Regions from separate parts of the Paenibacillus sp. LX16 genome, predicted to be linked through region 1. Evidence: predicted binding sites of a transcription regulator. Region 1 holds the regulator's gene; each other region holds the start of a gene.
The links. The regulator Rex, encoded in region 1, represses fermentation and respiration genes when NADH is low (regulators of the CRP and FNR family bind a similar motif). The targets are predictions, from matches to a motif close to TTGTGAAATATTTCACAA.
Positions count from the first base shown of each region.

Region 2: T3H97_RS01040 (phosphoketolase family protein) is a predicted target of Rex. The motif match lies at 2,666-2,683, and genes of this name have one in related genera.
Region 3: adhE (bifunctional acetaldehyde-CoA/alcohol dehydrogenase) is a predicted target of Rex. The motif match lies at 2,821-2,838, and genes of this name have one in related genera.

Region 1 covers NZ_CP141152.1:3,362,315-3,370,201, reverse strand. The annotation lists gene T3H97_RS14740 (tetratricopeptide repeat protein) at 1-138, shown strand, start outside; gene dinG (ATP-dependent DNA helicase DinG) at 294-3,161, shown strand; gene T3H97_RS14730 (redox-sensing transcriptional repressor Rex) at 3,206-3,859, shown strand; gene T3H97_RS14725 (amidohydrolase) at 3,846-5,147, shown strand; gene T3H97_RS14720 (cell wall elongation regulator TseB-like domain-containing protein) at 5,185-5,709, shown strand; gene T3H97_RS14715 (hypothetical protein) at 6,121-6,654, shown strand; gene T3H97_RS14710 (AAA family ATPase) at 6,647-7,887, shown strand, end outside.
Region 2 covers NZ_CP141152.1:225,390-233,276, reverse strand. The annotation lists gene T3H97_RS01040 (phosphoketolase family protein) at 163-2,547, opposite strand; gene T3H97_RS01035 (GntR family transcriptional regulator) at 2,842-3,564, opposite strand; gene T3H97_RS01030 (glycosyltransferase) at 3,918-5,069, shown strand; gene T3H97_RS01025 (ring-cleaving dioxygenase) at 5,188-6,138, opposite strand; gene T3H97_RS01020 (DoxX family protein) at 6,212-6,610, opposite strand; gene T3H97_RS01015 (DUF896 domain-containing protein) at 6,678-6,905, opposite strand; RNA gene ssrA (transfer-messenger RNA) at 7,173-7,537, opposite strand; gene smpB (SsrA-binding protein SmpB) at 7,788-7,887, opposite strand, start outside.
Region 3 covers NZ_CP141152.1:3,525,433-3,533,319, forward strand. The annotation lists gene adhE (bifunctional acetaldehyde-CoA/alcohol dehydrogenase) at 133-2,745, opposite strand; gene T3H97_RS15570 (Crp/Fnr family transcriptional regulator) at 3,004-3,720, shown strand; gene T3H97_RS15575 (DODA-type extradiol aromatic ring-opening family dioxygenase) at 3,860-4,627, opposite strand; gene T3H97_RS15580 (hypothetical protein) at 4,944-5,243, shown strand; gene T3H97_RS15585 (winged helix-turn-helix transcriptional regulator) at 5,333-5,656, opposite strand; gene T3H97_RS15590 (ThuA domain-containing protein) at 5,924-6,655, opposite strand; gene T3H97_RS15595 (sugar phosphate isomerase/epimerase family protein) at 6,676-7,644, opposite strand; gene T3H97_RS15600 (Gfo/Idh/MocA family protein) at 7,722-7,887, opposite strand, start outside.

The DNA of each region.
Region 1 (7,887 bases):
GTAGAGGAGGCGCAAAAATGTTTTGCTCTCGCACATCAGTTCGATCCTGCGTTACCCGAGCCGCTGCACAATATGGAAGCCTGTCTGTCCGGTACCGAAAAGCTTCGATACGACAGCTCCATGATGACCTGGATGTAGTTGTCAGACACCGAGTAAGACGATGCATGCCCACCTCTCAGGCGGCGTGTGCATCGTCTTTTTTGGCTGTCTTAATTTCCAAACAGGCGATCTTCTGCTATGCTAATATACAGAGTTATTATTTTTGTAAGTGTCTTAAGAAAGGATTAGCCCGAATGAAATTTGCGGTATTGGATTTTGAAACGACAGGCACCCAGTCCGCGGATGACATCATTCAAGTCGGACTTGCAATTATAGATCATGATAACAGCATTTCCCGTGTTTACGGTTCTTATGTAAACCCTGGCAGATCTATTCCCCCTTTTATCACCGGATTGACCGGAATTACAGACGATGACGTCAAGGATGCTCCTGCACTTGAAGAAATGATGATGGAGCTCGTGCCTATGCTGGACGATGTTGTACTGGTCGGTCATAATGTGGCGTTTGATTTTAATTTTTTGCAAAACGCTCTGGATCGGTGCGGATATTTGCCGTTTAGCGGAAGAATCTTGGATACAATGGATTTTCTGAAAATTATGTTTCCATCGCTATCTTCGTATCAGTTGGGTTTTGTGTCTTCTGAGTTTGGGCTGGCACATGATCGCCCTCACCAAGCAGACAGCGACGCGTTAGCTACGGCTGAGGTGTTTTTAAAGTGTCTGGGTGAGCTTCAAGCATTACCTCTGATAACGATACAGCGGCTTAGCGATTTGTTTGCAGAGGAAGACAGTGACCTTGGATGGTTTCTTGATGGGGTGCGTGAAGAGAAAGAGCTTGATCCTATTCAGGATTTGGAGGGACATCAGTTTTTTCGTCAGCTTGCGCTAAAAGTGGAAGATTGGACGGAGCTAGCTGCTCCGCGTAGAGAAGATGACCCGAATCCACTGTCAGGTGTTTCCTTTGAGGAGTACATGGATGATGTACGGGACAATTTGCGTTCATCCTTGAGCCAATATGAGGAGCGCGAGGCACAGATACAGATGATTGAGGGTGTAAATCAGGCACTGAGTGAAGACAAGCATCTGCTGATCGAAGCAGGTACAGGAACAGGGAAGTCCCTCGGTTATTTGCTCCCATCGCTGTATCACAGTGTGAAAAAAGGACAGCGAGTTATGGTAAGTACACATACGATCAACCTGCAGGAGCAATTACGCGAGCGCGACATTCCGATGCTGACCAAGGTGATTCCGTTTCCGTTCCGGGCTGCTATTTTCAAGGGTCGGGGACATTATTTGTGTCTGCGTAAGTTTGAACATAAAATAAACAGAAGAGACTTCGCGACACCGAAGGAAGATTTAATTACAGCTGCTCAGATGATCGTCTGGTTGACGCTAACAGAAACCGGTGATGATGAAGAACTGAATCTGAGCAACCGTGGTGGAGATTTCTGGGAAACGGTGGCGAGTGATTCAGAGTCCTGTCTTGGTCGTTCTTGCCCATGGTTCCGCAAATGCTATTATCATCGTGCACGCCATGAAGCAGGGATAGCGGATGTTGTTATTACGAATCACTCTAAGTTGTTCACTGACGTCAAAGCTAGCCACCAGTTATTGCCGAGCTATGAACATCTGGTGATTGATGAAGCCCATCACCTGGAGGAAGTAGCTGGTAAGCACCTAGGTATGCATATGAAATATTTCACACTCGTGCATACACTGACGCGACTGTTCAAAGACAGCAAGAATGGACAACTGCCTTCACTTCGTCAACAGTTGGCGAAATCGGGGCACGAGAAGTCGACGGATTGGGCCTCAACCATCGATCAGATGTATCCGCTCGTGTTAGAGGTTAAGGAAACTTGGGACCTGCTAAGCGACAAGCTGTTTGGCATGTTGCCAGAGCGAAGCGATGCGACACCGGGTGAAACAGGACAGTTTTCTTCCCGTCTCAAACCTTCAGCCAAGCCTGCAAAGTGGGATCAGGCGGGGGCTTTGGAAAATCAGCTATATGTAACGATGAGTGAAATTTTGCGCAAGGGCGACAAGCTGATGCTGGACGTCAAGGAAGAACATGACGATTATGCGGCGGATAGCCTTATTACAGATATCACGGGTCTGCTCAAGGATCTGGCGGGGATTCGAGAAAATTTGCGCTTTTTTATGCGACTCGATGATGAAACAACCGTATACTGGCTCGAAGCGAGTGGGCAATTCCGCAGTAAATCATTACAATTTTATGCGGTGCCCGTCGATGTGAGCCGCCAGTTGAAAGAAATGTTTTTTGACAAAAAAAGAAGCATTATTCTGACGTCTGCTACCTTATCGGTAGATAAGTCGTTTCAGTACATGATCGATCAGCTCGGCTTGCAGGAGGCCGCAGATCAAGAGCGGCTGATGACTTCGCAGCTCCCGTCACCCTTTAATTACAGGGATCAGGTGTTGCTGGTCATTCCACGGGATTTCCCAAGCGTGAAGGGCAGTGTAGGAGATGCACACTTTGTAGATATGCTCGTTAGCTCTCTAGGAGCGACTGCTCAGGCGACGCGGGGGAGAATGCTCGTTCTGTTTACTTCCTATCGGATGCTCCGGCAAGTGTATGAGCCGCTCAAAGAGGTCTTAGCATCCAGCGAAATTACTGTGCTGGGACAAGGTATGGACAGTGGGAGTCGCAGCAAGCTAACCCGCCGTTTTCAGGAAGCCAAAGCTTCTGTATTACTCGGAACCAGCAGCTTCTGGGAAGGCGTCGATATTCCGGGGAAGGCTCTGACTTGTCTGGCCATTGTTCGCTTGCCGTTTCAACCGCCGAATCACCCGTTGCTGGAGGCAAAAAGCGAGCTGCTCCAGCAGCAGAAGAAGAATCCATTTATGAAGCTGTCTGTACCACAAGCGGTCATTCGCTTCAAACAGGGATTTGGTCGGTTGGTTCGTACAGCGAGCGACCACGGGGTCGTTATCGTTTACGATACGCGTGTGATCGAATCCTATTACGGAAAGCACTTTTTGTACTCGTTACCGGGACCAAAAATGGAGCATATGCCATCGGAGCAAATGGTGCCCCGCATCGCCGAATGGCTCCAATCCGCCCCGGAGACCGAGGCATAACGGACGGACACTAAGTATGTTCGTTACAATTAGGGGGAGCAAGTATGAAATCAGATAAAATTTCAGAGGCTGTCGTACGGAGGTTACCCGTATATTTACGTTATCTGAATGCACTTCACAAACGGGAGGTGGCTACGGTCTCTTCTCAAGAGTTGGGGCAGAGGCTAGATTTGAACCCGGCCCAAATCCGTAAAGATCTCGCCTATTTTGGAGATTTTGGTCGGAAGGGTATAGGTTATGATGTTTCTTATCTAATTGAGAAAATACGCCATATCCTGAAAATCGATCAGCAAATTAATGTAGTATTGGTCGGAGCGGGTAATCTGGGGCAAGCCCTTTCGAATTATAACGCTTATTTAAAAGACAATATGAAGATTGTAGCGGTATTTGATGCGTTTCCGGATAAGGTAGGGACCAAGATCAATACATTGGTCGTGCAACCGATGGATGAACTGGAAGCGACTGTGAAAGAAAAAAACATTCGAATCGGGATTATTACCGTACCTGATTTTGAAGCACAGCACGTGGCTGACAGGCTTATTGAGAGCGGAATTGGAGCGATCCTGAACTTTGCACCGACTACTCTCAAGGCACCGGCCAACATTCGGATTCATGCCACAGACTTTACAACTGATTTGCTTAGCCTCGCTTATTATTTGGAGGACGGAAAGGAAGAAACACAATATGACAGTGAATAAATGGATGATTAAAAACGGCTTTTTTGCCGTAAATGGACCAGAAGTTGGGGTAATCCATGGTTTTATGATTGTGGAGGATAGCCGCATTACTTACATTGGCGAGACTTTGCCTGCCGGTGAGGAAGAGACGGAAGCGATCGATGGTAAGGGGCTTTTGTTTTTACCTGGTCTGATTAATACTCATGGTCATGCGGCGATGTCTCTGCTGCGTGGGCATGGAGATGACTTGGCACTTCAAGTATGGCTTCAGGAAAAAATGTGGCCTATGGAAGCCAAGTTTACATCTACCGACGTGTACTGGGGTACGTCCTTGTCTGTGCTGGAAATGCTGAAAGGTGGTACAACGACCTTCCTGGACATGTACGATCATATGGATGAGGTGGCTCGTGTAGCTGAAGAGTCAGGTATTCGTGCAAGTCTGATGCGTGGAGCAATTGGACTATGTTCGGAGGAAGAACAGCGAATCAAGCTGGCTGAGGCCGTGACTTTTGCGCGTAACTGGCATGGTAAAGCAGACGGGCGTATTACAACGATGATGTCACCGCATGCGCCATACACCTGTCCACCTGCGTTTATTGAAAAATTCGTACAAGCTGCGCATGATCTGGATTTGCCGCTGCATACGCACATGTCTGAGACGATCGCCGAAGTGGAGCAAAACGTACGCGACTACGGTTTGCGTCCAGTTGCACATTTGGATAAGCTTGGATTTTTCTCCCGTCCTTCGCTTGTTGCCCATGGCGTTCATTTGAACGACGAAGAAATAGCTTTACTGGCTGAACGTGGTGTAGCGGTTTCGCACAACCCAGGTAGCAACTTGAAGCTGGCAAGTGGTGTGGCAAGAGTGCCTGAATTGCTGCGTGCAGGGGTTACCGTTTCTCTCGGAACGGATGGTCCTGCCAGTAATAATAACCTGGATATGTTCGAGGAAATGCGTCTGGCAGCACTTATTCACAAGGGTGTATCTGGTGACCCTACGGCAGTTCCTGCGAGTGAAGCGCTGCGTCTGGCAACAGAATACGGTGCAAAGTCAATTGGTTTAAAAGAAGTAGGAGCGTTGGCAGCAGGCAACAAGGCTGACTTTATCGCGCTGGATCTGAATCAGGCACATTTCTTGCCGCGTACAGATCTTATTTCCCATGCGGTATACTCTGCAAGCGCCAAAGACGTGGCTCACGTATGGGTAGACGGTCGTCAGGTTGTGAAAAACGGCGAATGCCTGACTATGGACGAGGAACGTATCAAACATGAGGCACAAGCCGCCTTTGAAGGGCTGCTGTCGCGCTAATTCAGGTGTCACATCCCCTTAGAGAGGAAGCACGGGTTTGAAAAATAAGAAAAAGTGGATAGCGGTCGCCATTTTGGCCGTGATACTGATCCTGGTCAGCATTTTCTGGTATTATTCCTATGTTACTCAAGACCAGGTGGCTGAGGAAAATGCCGCTATCATTAAGGCTAAGCAATCAGGTGGTCTGGTTAGCACGACTCAAACATGGAAGACTGTGTGGGATCAGGTATATTGGGTGGTTCAAGGGAAAAATGCACAGAATGAAAATATAATGGTTTGGGTTCCTTTTCAAAAAGTGGAGGGACAACCTAACATACCTGCCGCGGATAATAGCGGTGTTCATACCGAGCTGCTGAAAAACGGAGTCGACGAGCAAAAAATGACGGCGCTAATTCAGCAGCAGCTTCCAAATGTAAAAATTGTAAGCCTCCAGCCGAGTGTGTTCAATGGCGAATATGTGTGGCAACTGTTTTACGATGATGGAAGCCATCATTACTATACCTTTTACCGTTTTTCAGATGGGGGAGCGACGGGTGTAAAGTATACTTTGCCCAATAACTGAGCGGTGTGAGGATTGGCAGATGTGGAATGAATGACTAGTAAATGATTAAAAGCTCAAGAAAAAGACGTAAATACGATGAAATTCGTATTTACGTCTTTTAGTCTTGCTATGCCGTAAAGATGAGCTGAAAGCCAGCGAAATTCATCTTTATGGCGGGCAGCAGCGATCGTAAGATCAAATCCTACACGCAGCGTCACACCTCCACCATAACCAAAGATTTTGCCTCATCACAACTCCTCCACACATTGCCTTCGATATTAGATATACGTTATGATATACTATATTTTATAAGTGATAGACAAAAATGATAGAAAAAAGAATTGCTGATCACTGTAAGATCATGCAATTTGGTTGTTTGTTGACATTCGTCCCGTTTCTTCTGAGTTTTACATTTTGAGAGGAGGATGTTGTTTGAAATTGCGTGCAGTTCCTATCGTTGTGGCGGCAGTTTTGGCAGCTTTGCTGCTATTTGGGGGATGGTTCATTTACCGTCAGGTTACAATGCAAAGTCCTTTGGAAAAAATAGTTTCTCAATATCCAGGCGTGACAAGCGCTCAAATAGATATTAAACAGGATCAGGTCGTATTGAAACTAGATCTCAAACCGCAGGCGGATGTTGCCGGATTGGTCGATGTAGTTAAGCAAAAGGGACAATCCATCATTGGCAGCCGCACCATTAAGCTGGATATCGCAGATCATTCCAATGTAGCACTAAATCAATGGTGGTCTGAGGCTATGTTTCCTGTAGCCGAAGCGATGGAAAATAAAAAGTATACTCAAATTTCATCTACAGTTGAGCAGATGAAAAAGAAAAAGACGGGTATCAAAGCTGATACCGACATGGATTCGAACAATGTCTATATCCGACTCAGCGAAGGTAAAGCGACCAAGTTTATCGTTTTGCCACGTCAATCTCAGCAAATGGGGGTATGGCCTAATGCCTAGATGGATCAAGGAAATATTAATCGGCATTGTGCCGATAACCATTATATTTCTCGTTTTTATAGGGGTAAATATTATCCCTCTTTTAATTGCTGGCGTGATGCTCAGCGGCTTGTTAATGCTCATGCATGCGCGTGGCGGCTTGGCCGTAGGTGCTGGGCAAGAGCGCAAACGTAAAAAAATTGGTCCGGACAAGCTGACTTTTGAGGAAATCGGTGGGCAAGAAAGCGCTAAGCAGGAACTGCGCGAGGCCTTGGATTTTTTGAATCGACATGATGAAATTTCTAAGTTTGGTATCCGTCCATTAAAAGGCGTTCTGCTCACAGGTCCTCCGGGAACAGGAAAAACGCTGATGGCGAAGGCAGCGGCACACTACACTAATTCTGTATTTGTTGCAGCCTCAGGTAGTGAATTTGTTGAAATGTACGTTGGTGTTGGAGCAGGTCGTGTCCGTGAGTTGTTTCGGGAGGCACGTACTCGTGCAGCCAAGGAAAAGAAGGAAAATGCAATTATTTTTATTGACGAAATCGACGTAATTGGTGGTAAACGTGAGGGTGGACAGCAACGAGAATATGATCAGACTTTGAATCAGTTGCTGACAGAAATGGATGGTATTTATTCGGCAGATACACCGCGGATTTTGATCATTGCGGCAACAAACCGCAAAGAAATGCTGGACAGCGCCTTAACGCGTCCAGGGCGTTTTGACCGTCATATTCAAGTGGATTTGCCTGATAAGAAAGGCCGCCTTCATATTCTTAAAATTCATGCCAAGAACAAACCGATTCAAGAAGATGCGAATCTCGATAAAATTGCCGAGGAATCTTACGGGTTTTCCGGCGCACAGCTGGAGAGCGTGATGAATGAAGCGGCAATCTATGCGATGAGACAAGATCAGAAAATGATTGCGCAGAAGCATCTGTCGATGGCAATCGATAAAGTGATGATGGGTGAAAAGACTGATCGAGAATCGACGTTGGAAGAGAAAAAACGTGTAGCGATTCATGAACTAGGACATGCTATTATGGCTGAAATTGTTCGTCCCGGCAGCGTAAGCCAGGTAGCACTTAGCCCACGTGGGAAAGCGCTTGGTTATGTGCGCCACAATCCACAGCAAGAGCATTATTTATATACCAAGCAGTTCCTGGAGGAGCAAATTATGATCTCGCTTGCAGGGGCTACGGCGGAAGAAATGTACTATGGCGGTCGCAGTACCGGCTCAAGTAATGATTTTGA
Region 2 (7,887 bases), 2.7 Mb from region 1:
CCTACCAAGTTCTCTGTGTGCTAAATCAAAAAGCGCCTGATCCCCATTGAAATCATACTTGAAGTCAAGGGGTCAGGCACTTGTATACCACTACCAAATCATATAATCCACTTCATGCTGAATTGCTTGGTTGTCCAACACAAGGTTGAAGCGTCTTTATTTTTATTTCAAGCCTTTCCATACCCAGTTCTCTACCTCAGGTAAGTCAATGCCTTCTTCGCGAATGAATTGATGATGTTTCTTAATCGTAGCATCCATTTCATCCACAATGTTGGTGTACTTCCCAGCGTCAGGTAAGTTAAGAACGGCTTCCTTCACTAAGTCAAAACGATCCATTTGATTCAATACACGCATATCAAATGGTGTCGTAATATCGCCATTCTCACGGTAACCATGTACATGCAAGTTATGATTGTGACGATCAAAGAACAGATCTTTGATCAGACCTTCGTAACCATGGAAAGCGAAAACAACGGGCTTGTCTTTTGTGAAAAAATGATCAAACTCAGCGTCGGATAATCCACGCGGGTCTAGTTTTTGACTTCTCAGTTTCAGCAAATCTACCACGTTGATGTACCGAATCTTCAAGTCAGGCAGTTTTTCATGCAAAATAGAAATTGCAGCTAAACTTTCAATAGTTGGCTCTGTACCAGCAGAAGCAATGACAAGGTCAGGTTCTCCACCTTGATCTGTACTTGCCCAGTCAATAATCTTCAACCCTTTATCCACCAATTCTTTCGCTTCATCAGCAGTAAACCATTGTGGACGTGGGTGTTTAGACGAAACAATCAAATTGATCTTTTGACGGTCGTTTAAAATGGTGTCGAAAACAGCCAACAATGAATTGGCATCCGCTGGCAGATACTCCCGAATAAATTCTGGTTTTTTATCAGCCAAATGACCTAACAAACCTGGATCTTGGTGTGTATACCCATTATGATCCTGTTGGAACACTGTTGAAGTTGCTACGACATTCAGTGATGGGATATCTGCACGCCATCCTTGATCCGTTGCTTTACGCAGCCACTTAAAGTGCTGGGTGATCATCGAGTCAACCACACGCAGGAAGGCTTCGTAACTTGCAAAGAAACCATGGCGACCTGTTAATACATAACCTTCCAGCAATCCTTCAGCTTGGTGTTCGGATAATTGAGAATCAATTACGCGGCCATAGGATGATAAGAATTCATCATTAGGTTCAATAATTTGGTCCATCCATTGGCGTTTGGTTACTTCAAAAACAGGAGCCAAGCGATTAGACATCGTTTCATCCGGTCCGAAGATTCTGAAATTACGATTTTCTTCATTTAAAAGAACCACATCTTTAACGTATTTCCCTAAAACCGACATATCTTGCGCAATCACTTTACCAGGTACGGAATTATCCAGCGTATAGTTACGGAAATCCGGTAATTTCAAGTCTTTAATGAGGTTACCCGCATTCGCAGCAGGGTTCATTCCCATACGTTTATCGCCTGTAGGCAGAATTTCAGCAAGCTCAGAGTTTAAACGACCGTTTTCGTCGAACAATTCCTCTGGTCTATAGCTATTCAGCCATTCTAACAAAGCAGGTGCGTGCTGCATATTTTTTTGATCAACCGGAATTGGAACCTGATGGGCACGGAATGAATTTTCATTCGGCACGTTGTCCCATTCCTTCGGACCTGTCCAGCCTTTAGGTGAACGGAATACAATCATCGGCCAAGCCGGACGAGTAAGATCATTATTTTCACGCGCATTCTTTTGAATAGCTTCAATCTTCTCGATGGCCGTATCCAATACTTTCGCCATTTCTGGATGCATGTGATCCGGATTTTCACCTTCAACAAAGAACGGCTCCCAACCTAAACCTTTAAAGTATGAGGTCAATTCTTCTTTTGATTGACGAGACATAATCGTTGGATTACTAATCTTAAAGCCATTCAAGTGCAAGATTGGCAGCACTGCACCATCCGTGATGGGGTTGATAAATCTGTTAGAGAACCACGAAGCGGCTAATGGACCAGTTTCAGCTTCGCCATCACCAACAACAACAGCCGAAATCAGATCAGGATTATCCAAAATGGCACCTACACCATGAGAAAGAGAGTAGCCTAATTCTCCACCTTCATGGATAGATCCAGGTGTTTCAGGAGCAGCATGTGAAGCAATACCGCCAGGGAAAGAGAATTGTTTGAACAATTTCTTCATGCCTGGGATATCTTGCGTAATTTGCGGATAGATTTCAGTGTAACTTCCATCCAGATAAGAATTTGAAACCATAACCTGGCCGCCGTGACCAGGACCTTCAATGTAAAGCATGCTCAAATCATATTTATTAATAACACGATTTAGATGTGCATAAATAAAGTTTTGACCCGGAATTGTGCCCCAGTGTCCAATAGGCTTAACCTTCACATCTGAATCTTTTAAAGGCTCTCTCAACAAAGGATTATCTTTTAAATAAAGCTGACCTACCGAAATGTAGTTCGTTGCACGCCAATATGCATCAAGTTTTTCTAAATATGTTTTAGATGAATAATCTGCTAACACGGGTGATAACGACATTGTGTCCACTCCCTAAGTAGTTTTGTTTGTAATTTATTTCCGGAAATTTCATCTACATGTACATCATAACGCTGCGCCGATTAAATTCAACCTTTTTCACAAGTGATACGGTCCAATTTTGTGAAATTTTGAACATACTATGAAATATAAATTAAAAAGACAGTAAAAAAGCTCTTACATTAAAATATATAGAAGTATAAACCAATAAAATTTGTTATAAACGAAGCTATCGCAGGCTCCAACCCTTTTCTAAAAACCATAAAAAAAAGACTGGAGAATTCTCCAGTCTTATCATTAGTGAACCGATACAAAGGTATTAAATTTTAAATATTTGTAATGAAATCGCATATGAGAAAACTCAAATGGCGTACCGTTATCTAAAAAGAACACACCTTCCATAATACCTACAGGCTCATTTTCATTTAAATGTAGCAGCTTTTGATCATTCTCTTGGGACGGTTCTGCAAAAATGGATAAAAAAGATTTGGTGACGGCCAAGTTCCGCGAGTCTTCCAAATAATTAAAAATGGACCCCTCGATAATTGTCTGATTTAAATTTTGGACAATTTTAATGGGGATATAGCCCGTTTCAATCATAAAAGGATCATCATCAAATAGACGTAAGCGAACAATTTTGTAAACAAAATCATGAGTCTCCAAGAACAAATCGCGCTGTAGCTCTTCTGTTGGCGGAATGACCTCAAAACTCAATACTTTGATTTTTGGCTTTTTACCATGCATTTGAAAATTATCAGTGACCCCTAGATTAGAGCCTTCATAGTTAAAGATAGATTCATTTCTTATGTATAATGGATTAATAAATGTCCCGGAACCTTGTTTTTTGAAAATGATTCCGACATTCTCCATTTTAGTCAGAGCACGTTTAATTGAACTACGACTAACCTGGTAAGTCTCACTAAGACTACGTTCATCTGGCAATCTCATATCTGCAAACTTTCCAGCAAAAATTTTCATCTTGAGATCGTCAATAATTTGCTTATAGACAAATTGTGTCATATAGTACTCCTCTTTCAGGTCTTCTATAACTCTATATAGTTTACCATAACTTGCCCATTTCATCTCATGTTTGTTTCTATATGATGAGTGGGCTTTCAGCGGATAGGAAGTGCCCTCGCTTTTACTTTACATCTCTATGCATAATACCATGATTACACATACATAACACCACTGAACGTACCTGCAAAACAGCAGAAAATACAGAACCCCCCACCTTAATATCGGTAATAAGACCAAGCCTGTTTCGAACCTTGAGGGATGTTTGACTAGACCAGGCTAAAATCCTTGAATACATTGTTATTATTTATCTTGTTCATACGTTCACTAATAAGAATGGTGGGGGGGAGATCATATTGGCTATCCGCTACAGCGTCATCATTCCAACCTATAATCGAGTCCAGCAATTGTTGCTTACACTCGCTTCATTTGAGACACAAACCTATCCAAAGCAACTATTCGAAGTCATTGTAGCTGATGACGGTTCTACAGATGGAACGAAAGAAATGGTCGAAGGCTTCAAAGCATCCTATCCTCTTATCTATGTGTCACATCAGGAACAACGCGGTCGATCTGCCGTTCGAAATTTGGGACTGCGCCGTGCAAAAGGGTTATACATCATCTTCTGCGACGCTGACTTTGTAGTATTACCGGAATTTATTAGGATCGTGAGCCGTTATCACCGTAAATATCCCAAGTCCGTGCTTTCAGGCATTCCTCACTCGTGGGACGATGCTTTTACCCATTATTACCCTGACTTTTCTCCTGAAGAAAAAGAACAATGTCGCAACATACTTACGCAGTCCAACTTATGGAATGCTGACTATGAAGCAGCGAACGAAATTACTCCGATCATAACCCCAGAAGATATCCTTCACCAAACGGGTGCACTGTCTAAAGTAGTTAGTCCCACAAGGGTTCCTCCCCATACGCAGAAACAATTTGCCTCAACGGACGTAGCCCCCTGGATGCTGCTGGTTACTCGTTGTGTAGCCATCAGACGCAGTCACTTGATTCGTATTGGAGGTTTCAATGAACGGTTTGTGCTCTATGGACTCGAAGACTGGGACCTTGGCTATAGACTGCATCGCTTGAAGATCCCTTTTTATTGCATAAAAGAAGTGGTCGGATACCATCAGGAACATCCCACCTATCTCAGAGGTAACGTGTTAAATACGGAAAATCTGAGAATCATGTATGAAACCTACGGATTCAATGACTCCTCGTTAAATTTATTCGCCCTTATCCCTCCATCCGAGGATTTTGAGACCTACAAAAATACATTGCGGGTATTGCGCAGGGGATTCCGCTCTAGGTTAACACGCTCATCAGCACTGTTATTAAGAAGAACACTACGCATTGCAGCCAAGCAGTTCTACGACCAAGGCCATACTCATGCATACAAAAAATCATTACACTTGATAAAAAGGAAAGCAGCGAACCGGAAAAGTCGAGTCGCTCACGTATTACGAGAAATGCTAGTGAAGTCTGAAAAGCTGGTGGAATAGCAAGAGGCTGGAAGGGCACGAGACACATGAATTTTTCCCGTAATAAAAAGACTCCTCCATATGGGAGCAGGCCAAACTCGGCAAGCTGTCTTATGGAAGAGTCATATGCAACTTTTTCTTACTTTTGTTTTTCCGTTAATGTTATCACTTTAATAGGATGCAGATTGGCCTCGATTTGAGCCCGCTGCGGTTCATACCACTCTGGCAGCATTAATTTCTGCCCCAAAGATTCAGCAGGTTCATCGTTAGCAAATCCCGGTGGATCTGTTGCAATTTCAAATAATATGCCGCCCGCTTCTCTGAAATATATAGCATTAAAATATTGGCGGTCTATGATTGGAGTCGGCTGATAGCCATAATGCTGGACTGCGCTTCTCCATTCTTCATGTTGTTCGAAATCTTTTGCACGCCATGCAATGTGATGTACCGTGCCTGCTCCACCAAAGCCTAGACCCATTTTGGCGAGTGGAACATCCACGATGTTGCCGATTTCTCCTACGGACTGATAACGCGCATATTCGGCGTCTTCAGCGATTTTCGTAAATCCGAGTATGCTCTCCAATGCATCCATCGTTCTCTGTGGATTGACACTAAATAGCACGGCACCTCCAAACCCCTTAATTGCTTTATCGGCTGAAATGCCACCGTAAGACCAAGTACTATTCGCTCCCGCTTCACGCTCGACAAGCTCAAGGCGTAAGCCCTCATTATCCTCAAATTGAAGATATTGTTCAGCAAAACGGCTCGTTTTCGTAACTTGAATATCAAAGCTTTGCAAACGATGCTGCCAAAAATCAAGTGAACCTGGGGGTACCACATACGAGGTTATGCCCACCTGGCCACCTCCGATTCGCCCTTTGGGAGTTCCTGGTGCAGGGAAAAAAGTAATGATCGTTCCAGGACTTCCTGCATCGTTGCCAAAGTACAAGTGGTAAACCTCAGGAGCATCGAAGTTGATCGTTTTCTTCACTAACCGAAGTCCCAGGACGCCGGCATAGAAGTCGACATTTCCCTGCGGATTACTGGCAAAAGCTGTAATATGATGGATACCTGTAGTTTGAAGTGACATATGAAACCCTCCTTTAATTGTAGAAACCTTTGTTTTTTATTGTTGATGACTTTTAATGACCTAAGTTCATGTATTAATTAAGGATTGCATCAATGGAATATGAACCTGCTCCTGTCAACGCAATACCTATTACGACTGCAATAAGAACTAGCGGATATTCATAGCCATTAGCTGTTGCCCAGATCCCGTTTGGGCCATGTACTTTGAAAATTGCTCCGAGCATAGTCGCCGTAATCAACAATGCAGCCAGTGGAGTGAGCAATCCTACAGCAAATAGAGCTCCTCCCAACAATTCCATCAACCCAGCAGACACTGCCATGAATACCCCGGGCTTAATTCCGATCGATTCCATCCAACCGCCGGTACCTTTTGGGCCATAACCGCCAAACCAGCCAAAAAGTTTCTGTGCTCCGTGCCCCACCAATAACAATCCAACCACCAAACGTATCAGTAACAATCCACTTGCCAACATAAAAATCACTCTCCATATTATATTCATTCAAAGATTATTAAATTAGAGATATTAGACGAAATTAAATCTATTGCTTAGTGACACGGGCCTGTTCTTTTCTAAGTTTTTCAGGAGTAACATCATCTCCATTCGGATCATAAATCGTAGCATTCAAGAGAATGCTCTGTACAGAACCCCGAAAGATTTGAAGGTATTCTTTGCGAAGATCCGTTTGTTCCGTTTTTTCAATTTCAGTTAATCCGACTTCCTTTGCTTTTTTTGCGAGCTGATTAATTCTTTCTAAAATGGTGATCATGTGTATACCTCCCTATTCAAAATTTTCTGATTGTTTTTATCTTTAATTTATTTATCTTGATATAAAGATATAATACTTTTCTATCCGTGTCAATACTTTTTCTAAAAGAAGATCAATCCTTGGGTTGCTTACGGTGAAAAAGCAGCAGGAACACTTAGAGACACCTTCAAGCTACATGTTGTGTAAAACCTCTTCAACTCAATTACTAGAGACATAATAAAAAGCCACCAACCAGAATCACTGGCTGATGGCTTTCTTGTCTTACTCAAATGGAGGCGAGGGGAGTCGAACCCCTGTCCGAAGATAACGACACATAAGCTTCTACGGGTGTAGTCACAGTTTTGATGTCACCCGAGTATCGCCCCGTAACCGGCTATACGTTGGGTCAGCCTGATTATCTTCTTCAGCTCACCACAGGCGGAGATGAGACAGCGTATCCCACTATTTGTTAGCCCCTATCCCTGTCACATGGGCGATGCAGAGTAGAAGCACGCACACAGTTTCTTAGGCTGCGAAAGCGTAGTTGTTTTGTTGTTTGCCGTTTAATAGGCTTTAGCGTTGATGAAGCGGACGCGTCCCCACTACCCGCTACCCATGCTCGAACTATCCCCGTCGAATCCATAAACGCCCCCTTATTATAAAAGGGCTCCACGGATAAAACCGGAAATACCGGAGCATAAGCATGCATAATATCAAAAGCTGAATCCTAGGATTCAACACTCGAACAAAGTTAAAAGCTTTAAAACTGACTACTTCGTTAGTATACCATATTACAGGTCATTACGAAACGAAATGAAGCTATTTAAGCCTTATAAAATAGCACCATTACAGGAACAAGTAACTTCTCCACGTAATTTGTACCATACCCAATAATACAGCAACTTATCTTGCAATTTTCTGCTTCTCACGCAAAGCGCGTTGGATATCACGTTGTGCATCACGTTTAGCCGCAGCATCACGTTTATCATACTGCTTTTTACCT
Region 3 (7,887 bases), 160 kb from region 1:
CTAGCTTCACGCCTATATCCTTAGCCTTGCCGTTCACCTCCCTTCCCAAACCAACAGGCCCTCTATATAGAGAGCCTGCATCGGTATTGAACGAGAAAATGCTTTTTCACAAGCCTCTTCGTACCTATTATATTATTGGTCAAAACGTCCGTAGAAGGCATTGCGATATACGTCAGCCAACTCAGTAACCAGTGGCAACTTCGGATTTGCAGTTGTACATTGATCTTCAAATGCGCGGTCAGCCAGATAGTCTACACGTGATTCGAAATCCTTCGCATCGAAACCGATTTGTTGGAACGATTCCTCGATACCAAGTGTTTTGTTCATCTTACGGATCGCTTCGATCAAGCTGTTAACCCCTTCTTCGGTGGTGCGTGCAGGCAGTCCCAGTATGCGCGCGATTTCTGCATAACGCTCATCCGCAACAAAGTGCGAATATTTAGGGAACGAAGCAAATTTTGTCGGTTTTTTCGCATTATAGCGAATGACGTGCGGCATCAAAATGGCATTCGTGCGGCCATGCGCTGTATGGTATTGTCCACCCCATTTATGTGCAAGACTGTGGTTAATGCCCAAGAATGCATTAGCAAACGCCATACCAGCAAGTGTGGAAGCATTATGCATTTTTTCACGAGCCAGCTTATCACCGGTCAGAGCCGATTGTTCCAGGTATTGGAATACCAATTGAATGGCTTTAATCGCCAGACCGTCTGTGTAGTCATTAGCCATTACGGACACGTAAGCCTCGATAGCATGTGTCAGAACGTCCATACCTGTGTCCGCTACAGCTGTTTTAGGCAGCGAATATACAAACACTGGGTCAATAATTGCCACATCAGGAGTCAACTCATAGTCAGCCAGCGGGTACTTCGTGTTGCCCAGGTTTTTGTCCGTAATTACTGCGAACGATGTAACTTCGGAACCTGTACCCGAGGTTGTAGGGATAGCTACAAATTGTGCTTTTTGGCCCAAACGTGGGTACTTGTAAATCCGTTTACGGATATCCATGAATTTTTGTTTTAAGTTATTGAAATCAGTATCTGGATATTCATAGAACATCCACATGCCTTTAGCCGCATCCATTGGCGAACCGCCGCCCAATGCGATGATGCAATCCGGTTGGAAACGTCTCATCATTTCAGTACCACGTTCTACCGTAACTGTCGATGGATCTGGCTCTACTTCAGAGAACACTTCGATAGCTACTGGTGTTTGGCGTTGATGCAGATAATGAATAACACGATCTACATATCCAAGTTGTACCATCATAGGGTCTGTGATAATGGCTACACGTGTGATATCAGGCATTTTAGCAAGATACTGTGTCGAGTTTTTCTCAAAATAGATTTTGGAAGGTACTTTGAACCATTGCATATTCACCGTCCGTTTCGCCACCCTTTTCACATTAATCAAATTGACTGCCGATACGTTCGACGAAGTCGAGTTACGACCGTACGAACCGCAACCGAGTGTCAACGAAGGAAGGTTGGTGTTGTAAATGTCGCCAATCGCACCATGTGTGGAAGGTGCATTTACAATGATACGTCCTGTTTGCAGACGGTTTGCGAAGCGAGCGATAACGTCCTCATCGTTCGAATGAATAGCGGACGAGTGGCCCATGCCCCCGAATTCCACGACTTCAGCAGCGCGTTGAATACCTTGTTCCGCATTTTTTACTTTATAGCAAGCCAATACAGGACTCAATTTTTCCGCAGACAATGGGAATTTTGTTCCTACCCCTTCAATCTCAGCGACCAAAATTTTAGTTCCTGCTGGTACTGTGATACCACTCATTTCAGCAATTTTCACAGCAGACTGCCCGACGATAGCTGGGTTCACTGCACATTTCTCGACATTCATAGCTCCTTGAGTGAGCTTAGCTGCTTCTTCTTTATTTACAAAATAACAGCCGTTAGCGATCATCAATTTTTTCACTTGTTCGAAGATTGGTTCTTCGATAATAACCGCTTGCTCGGAAGCACAAATCATACCGTTGTCGAAAGATTTAGAGAGGATGAGATCGTTCACAGCCTGTTTGATGTCTGCTGTTTTTTCAATAAAGCAAGGCACGTTACCTGGGCCTACACCCAGAGCAGGTTTACCGCAGCTATATGCCGCCTTAACCATGCCTGATCCACCAGTTGCCAGAATCAGCGCCACATCAGGGTGGTTCATCAGTACATTGGTCTTATCCATCGAAGGTGCTTCAATCCATTGAATACAATCAGCTGGAGCGCCATGTTTAACAGCTGCTTCGAGCAAGATGCGGGCTGCTTCCGCACTACACGATTGAGCAGATGGATGGAAACCGAAAATGATTGGGTTACGTGTTTTAATGGCAATCAACGCTTTGAACATCGTAGTCGAAGTCGGGTTTGTCACTGGAGTGATCCCCATGATAATGCCGACTGGCTCTGCTATCTTTTGAAAACTGTCAAAATCATTGTCCTCAATGACACCGACGGTTTTTTCATTTTTGATACTATGATAGATATATTCTGTTGCAAACATGTTTTTGGTGATTTTGTCCTCGTACACACCGCGTCCTGTTTCTTCAACAGCCAACTTCGCCAGGTACATGTGTTTATCCATCCCTGCGAGTGCCATAGCTTGTACGATTTCGTCAATCTGTTCCTGATTCATACTCATGAAAGCTTGCTGTGCCCGGTTCCCCCGGTCAATCAGCGTTTGAATATACTGCTCTGCGCTTTGCTCTTTTTGGATAACCTCGTTTTTAACAGCCATTTCCCTCATCCTCCTGTTATCTCGTGTACTATCTCTTGTTCACGCACTGATCGTAACACAGCTTTTCAAGATATATTGTGATTTTTTTCACAATCTATTTAAAATTTTATTTTATGAAGTGAATTAAATCACAAAGTTTGGAATTCTGCCACTTTTACCCCCTCTTCTTGCCCCAAAAACTCATTGCACAGGTATATAATGAATTTGAATTGATCAAGTTGCAGATAAAAAACATAGGATACAAAGGGGAAATGGACGATGAGAAACCCTACAAATGTAATGGAAGCCCGCGGCAACACCTGTTGCTTCTCGGAGGCCAGCTTCAACCGATTGCAAGTGATGATGAAAGATCGAGTTATGCCAGAAAGCTCGCATCTGTTCTGGGAAGGAGATACAGCGGATAAGCTGTTTTATATTAAGCGCGGACGCGTGAAAGTAACCAAAACAACGGATGAGGGCAAGGAACTTATTCTATATATGTATCAAAGCGGCGATCTTGTTGGTCAAGCCGATCCATTTTTCGGTACTAAGCATTCCTTTTCTGCTGAGGTTCTGGAAGACAGTGATATTGGCGTAATCGATCATACAGATCTGGAGTTGCTTATTTGCCAGCATTGTGATTTTGCGATTGACTTTATGAAATGGATGGGTTCGCATCACCGCATTACACAAACTAAGTTCCGCGATTTGATGATGTATGGCAAACCAGGCGCTTTATGTTCAACACTCATCCGTCTATGCAATACCTATGGTGAGCCTCACGGCGAACATATCCTGATTCATAAAAAAATTACTCATACTGACTTATCAAATATGATCGGTGCGACCCGGGAAAGCGTAAACCGGATGCTTAGTGATCTACGTAAGAAAAATGCAGTAGAATACGATAATGGCATGATTGTTGTCAAGGATTTGGAAATGCTGCAAGGCGTATGTCATTGTGAATTGTGCCCTCGTGAGATTTGCCGGATATAATAAATCGTTTTTTATGTAAAAAGGAGTGTTATAAGCCATTATAGCTTATAACACTCCCTAATTTATTTCCACTCCCCTACTTATATAGGAGCAGTAGCGAAGCATTTTAACAATAGTTCTTCTTCTGTCAACACACTTTTTAAAACTGTAAGCATAGATAACTTAAATTCCCCATCTCATAGCTTCTATGGATGACCTTGGCTTTGTTTGCAGGATTGCCACTCCCCATTGCAATAAACAACGGTACAAAGTGCTCTGCTCTTGGTACGGCTTGACGAGCATACGGTGCTTTGCTTTCATAGTGATCCAAAGCCTCTATATCTCTACTTTGTACTTTTTCAATAATCCAATCATCAAAATCTATAGCCCAAGGTTCTGTTTTCGTTTCCCCCCATTTGACGATACGCAGATTATGAACAGTCACGCCACTGCCAATGACCAGAATATCCTGTTCTCCCAGTCCACGTAGCACTTCACCAATGACATATTGTGCTTTGGGCAAGAGATATGGATTTACAGAGATCTGAACTACCGGAATGTCTGCTTCAGGATACATACGATGCAACAATGTCCAAGATCCATGATCCAGTCCCCTCACCCGATCAGTTTGTACGTCAATGCCCTTTTGTTCATATAATTTTTTTAGCTTATTGGCCAGTTCAACAGAACCATGTGCTGGATATTTCACCGCGTACAGTTCCGGTGGGAAACCACCAAAATCATAAATGGTATCGTACACGTCATCCATCGAACTGATCGTCAACGTTTGCGCTTCCCAATGAGCAGTAAAGATAACAACCGCTTTAGGACGAATGCTTTTCCCCAGTTGCTCTAAAAATGAAGTATAGTCCGTCTGTTCAATAGCAAGCATCGGTGAGCCGTGGGCCAAAAATAAAGATGGAATCATATAATATCCCCTTGTCATCAATAATTTATTTTATTAATTAAGTAACTTTATGTAAGTAATAGTACATAAGTAACAGAGTAATGTCAACACAGATTTCAACATACACTTAAAGATCAAAGACTCCATAAATAAAGATTGATATAGGTATAAAGTCATAGTAATATGTAACTAATAAATTTTAAATTTCACTATATATCAATACAAAGGACTGGTTTCTATGGAGATATATACTTCTAATTGCCCAAAATGCGGTTCTGTTTTTCGTCAAAACCTTAGAAACCTATGTAGTACTTGTATTCAGGAAGAAAATATATTCTTGGACCGCTGTTCTAACTATCTATGGAAGCATCCTTCTACTCATACCCGCCAGCTCAGTGATGTAACCGGCACACCTATGGAATTGCTCACAGACTGGGTAAGGGCAGGCAAGTTTCCCTCCACATACAGTCAGCTTGATTATCCTTGTGAATCCTGCCGTTCCCCTATTTATGCAGGAAGACTTTGCCATTCCTGTTTGGGTACATTCCGTTCGGCCGCGCTGGATATTCAAACCCGTGTCCCCCGTCGTACAACAGCAGCATTATTCTCAGTTGCGGGGCGCGTCAAAGGCTATTAAGCCGTGTAGCCTATACACAAAATAAAAAAACAGCCTTTTTCCTAGGAAAAGGCTGTTTTGCTATGAGAAACGCTTATTTAGTTTGTTGCTCATCTGATCCATTCCTCAGCCCAATATTGAATCTGTTCCATAACCGGCTGAAGTGCACGGCCTTTGGTTGTTAGCTCGTATTCAATGCGGACAGGAGTTTCCGGATATACATGACGTGTAAGAATTCCTTCATTTTCCAAATCTTTCATTCGCTCTGATAACATTTTGTCACTCATTGTGGGAATCAGATTGGAAATATCCTTAAACCGCTTAGGACCGCTCATCATGGATTGAATAATTAATCCATTCCAACGCTTACCCAAACATGAAAAGGCGGTTTCAAAACGCGGACACATTTTTGTACATTGCGGTTGACTCTCCAAATTTTTCACCTTCTTTTACATTTCGGTTTGATAAAGCTTTCCTTTTGTTAGTATATATCATTTTAGCATACTTTATCCCGAAAGAAAACACTTTCTTCTTAAATTAAATACCTGCGCCGATAAAGTTGCCATGACCAAAACTGATTATACAACAAACCAATACAGCAGGTATATGTCTAAATCGTTAAATACAAAAAGGCGGAATCCCAAGAGGTTCCGCCTATCAATCTGTTCATTATACAGCTCATCAAAATGTGATGATTGTCATTATACCAACACTCCACCGAGAGGTCTCATAGGTTCAGTTCTACCATATATTGGTTTGTTAATATTTGTCGGAGAAGTCCAACGAATGCTGTTGGCGATAACTTTCAAAATATCAGGCTGGTAATAAGTCGGATAGGTCTCATGACCTGGGCGGAAATAGAATATCTTACCGCTACCTCGGCGGAAAGTACATCCGGTTCTAAATACTTCGCCGCCTTCAAAGTTACTAACAAATACCAATTCATCCGGCGCTGGAATATCAAAGAACTCGCCATACATCTCTTCCTGCTTCAACAAAATTTTGGCATCTATGCCTTCTGCAATGGGATGTGACGGATTCACCGACCAAATAATCTCCTGTTCACCTGCCACCCTCCATTTCAGATCGCAGCTAGTGCCCATTAGGGATTTGAATGGCTTAGAAAAATGGCCTGAGTGCAGCACGATCAAGCCCATTCCTTCCTGCACTCGCTTGACAACACGCGCCGTAACTTCATCGCTCACCTGATCGTGGGCTTTATGCCCCCACCACAGCAGCACATCTGTGGAATTCAGGATATCTTCTCCCAAACCATGCTCGGCATCATCACGCAGAGTAGCTGTTCGAATGGCAAATCCCTCTCCTGCCAGGCCGTCAGCCAACGCTTTGTGTATCCCGTCAGGATATATCTGTTTAGCTTCATCATTCAACTTTTCGTTCAAAAATTCATTCCAAATGGTGACGTTAATCATCAACATTTCCCCCTATTAGGTTAGACCCACCACATCTCGCTCAGCGGTTCTTCAATCAGTACCTGGCGAAGATTGTGGACGGCCTTAGTAAAGCCTTCCTCCACGGACATCAGACCATCTTCATGCTCAATACTCACTACATAATCGTATCCCACCAGACGCAGAGCACTGATAATATCTGCCCAGGTTTTTACATCATGTCCATAACCCACAGTTCGGAACTGCCAAGCGCGATCTAGCATTTTCGTATATTCCTGCATATCGGTAAGTCCATATTTATTTACATTGATCGGATCAATCGTCGTATCCTTGGCATGAAAATGGTGAATGGCTCCCTCTCGGCCCAAAATTTGAACCGCCTGCACTGGGTCAATTCCCTGCCACCACATATGGCTCGGATCCAGATTAGCACCAATGACCTCTCCCGCAGCTTCACGCAAACGAAGCAAGGTCGCTGGTGTATGAACGGAGAAGCCCCCGTGTAGCTCCAGCCCAATTTTAACATGATGATCTGCTGCAAATTTCCCCGTCTCAGTCCAGTAAGGAATAATTTTATTCTCCCATTGCCACTTCAATACTTCCTGAAAATCATTAGGCCACGGAGCCACAGGCCAGTTTGGATATTTCGCATCCTCATGATCACCCGGACAGCCAGAGAAAGTGTTCACAACTGGAACTTCCAGCTTTTCTGCCAATCGAACGGTTTTAAGAAACGTATCATGATCAGCCTGGGCCAAATGCTTTTGCGGATGGAGAGGATTGCCGTGACAGCTAAGCGCACTAATCGTTAGTCCGCGGGACTCTACTGCCTTTTTGAAATTTTTGAGCGCTGTATCATTCTCCAGCAACTCATCCGGCTTACAATGCTTATCCCCAGGGTTGCCGCCTGTACCGATTTCTACAGCATCCAATCCTTGAGAAGCCACATAATCCAGCGCCTCCTCCAGCGAACGTCCGCCAAACAACACCATAAATACTCCAAGTTTCAAAAGAAATCCCTCCCTGTATCATATGTGAAAAAAGCTGCTTTCATTATAATGATGGTCTATTCGGGATAATTACGGGCTTAGTCAAAATAGACAGCTTTCCCCGTACGAGCCGATTCATAGATAGCTTCCAAAATTTCAGTAACAACCAGTGCCTGTTCCGGCTTCACAAGAGGTTCTTTGTCGTCCAGAATAGATTCGATCCATAGACGCGCTTCACGGTCTGCCTCATTTTCCGTTTCTCCA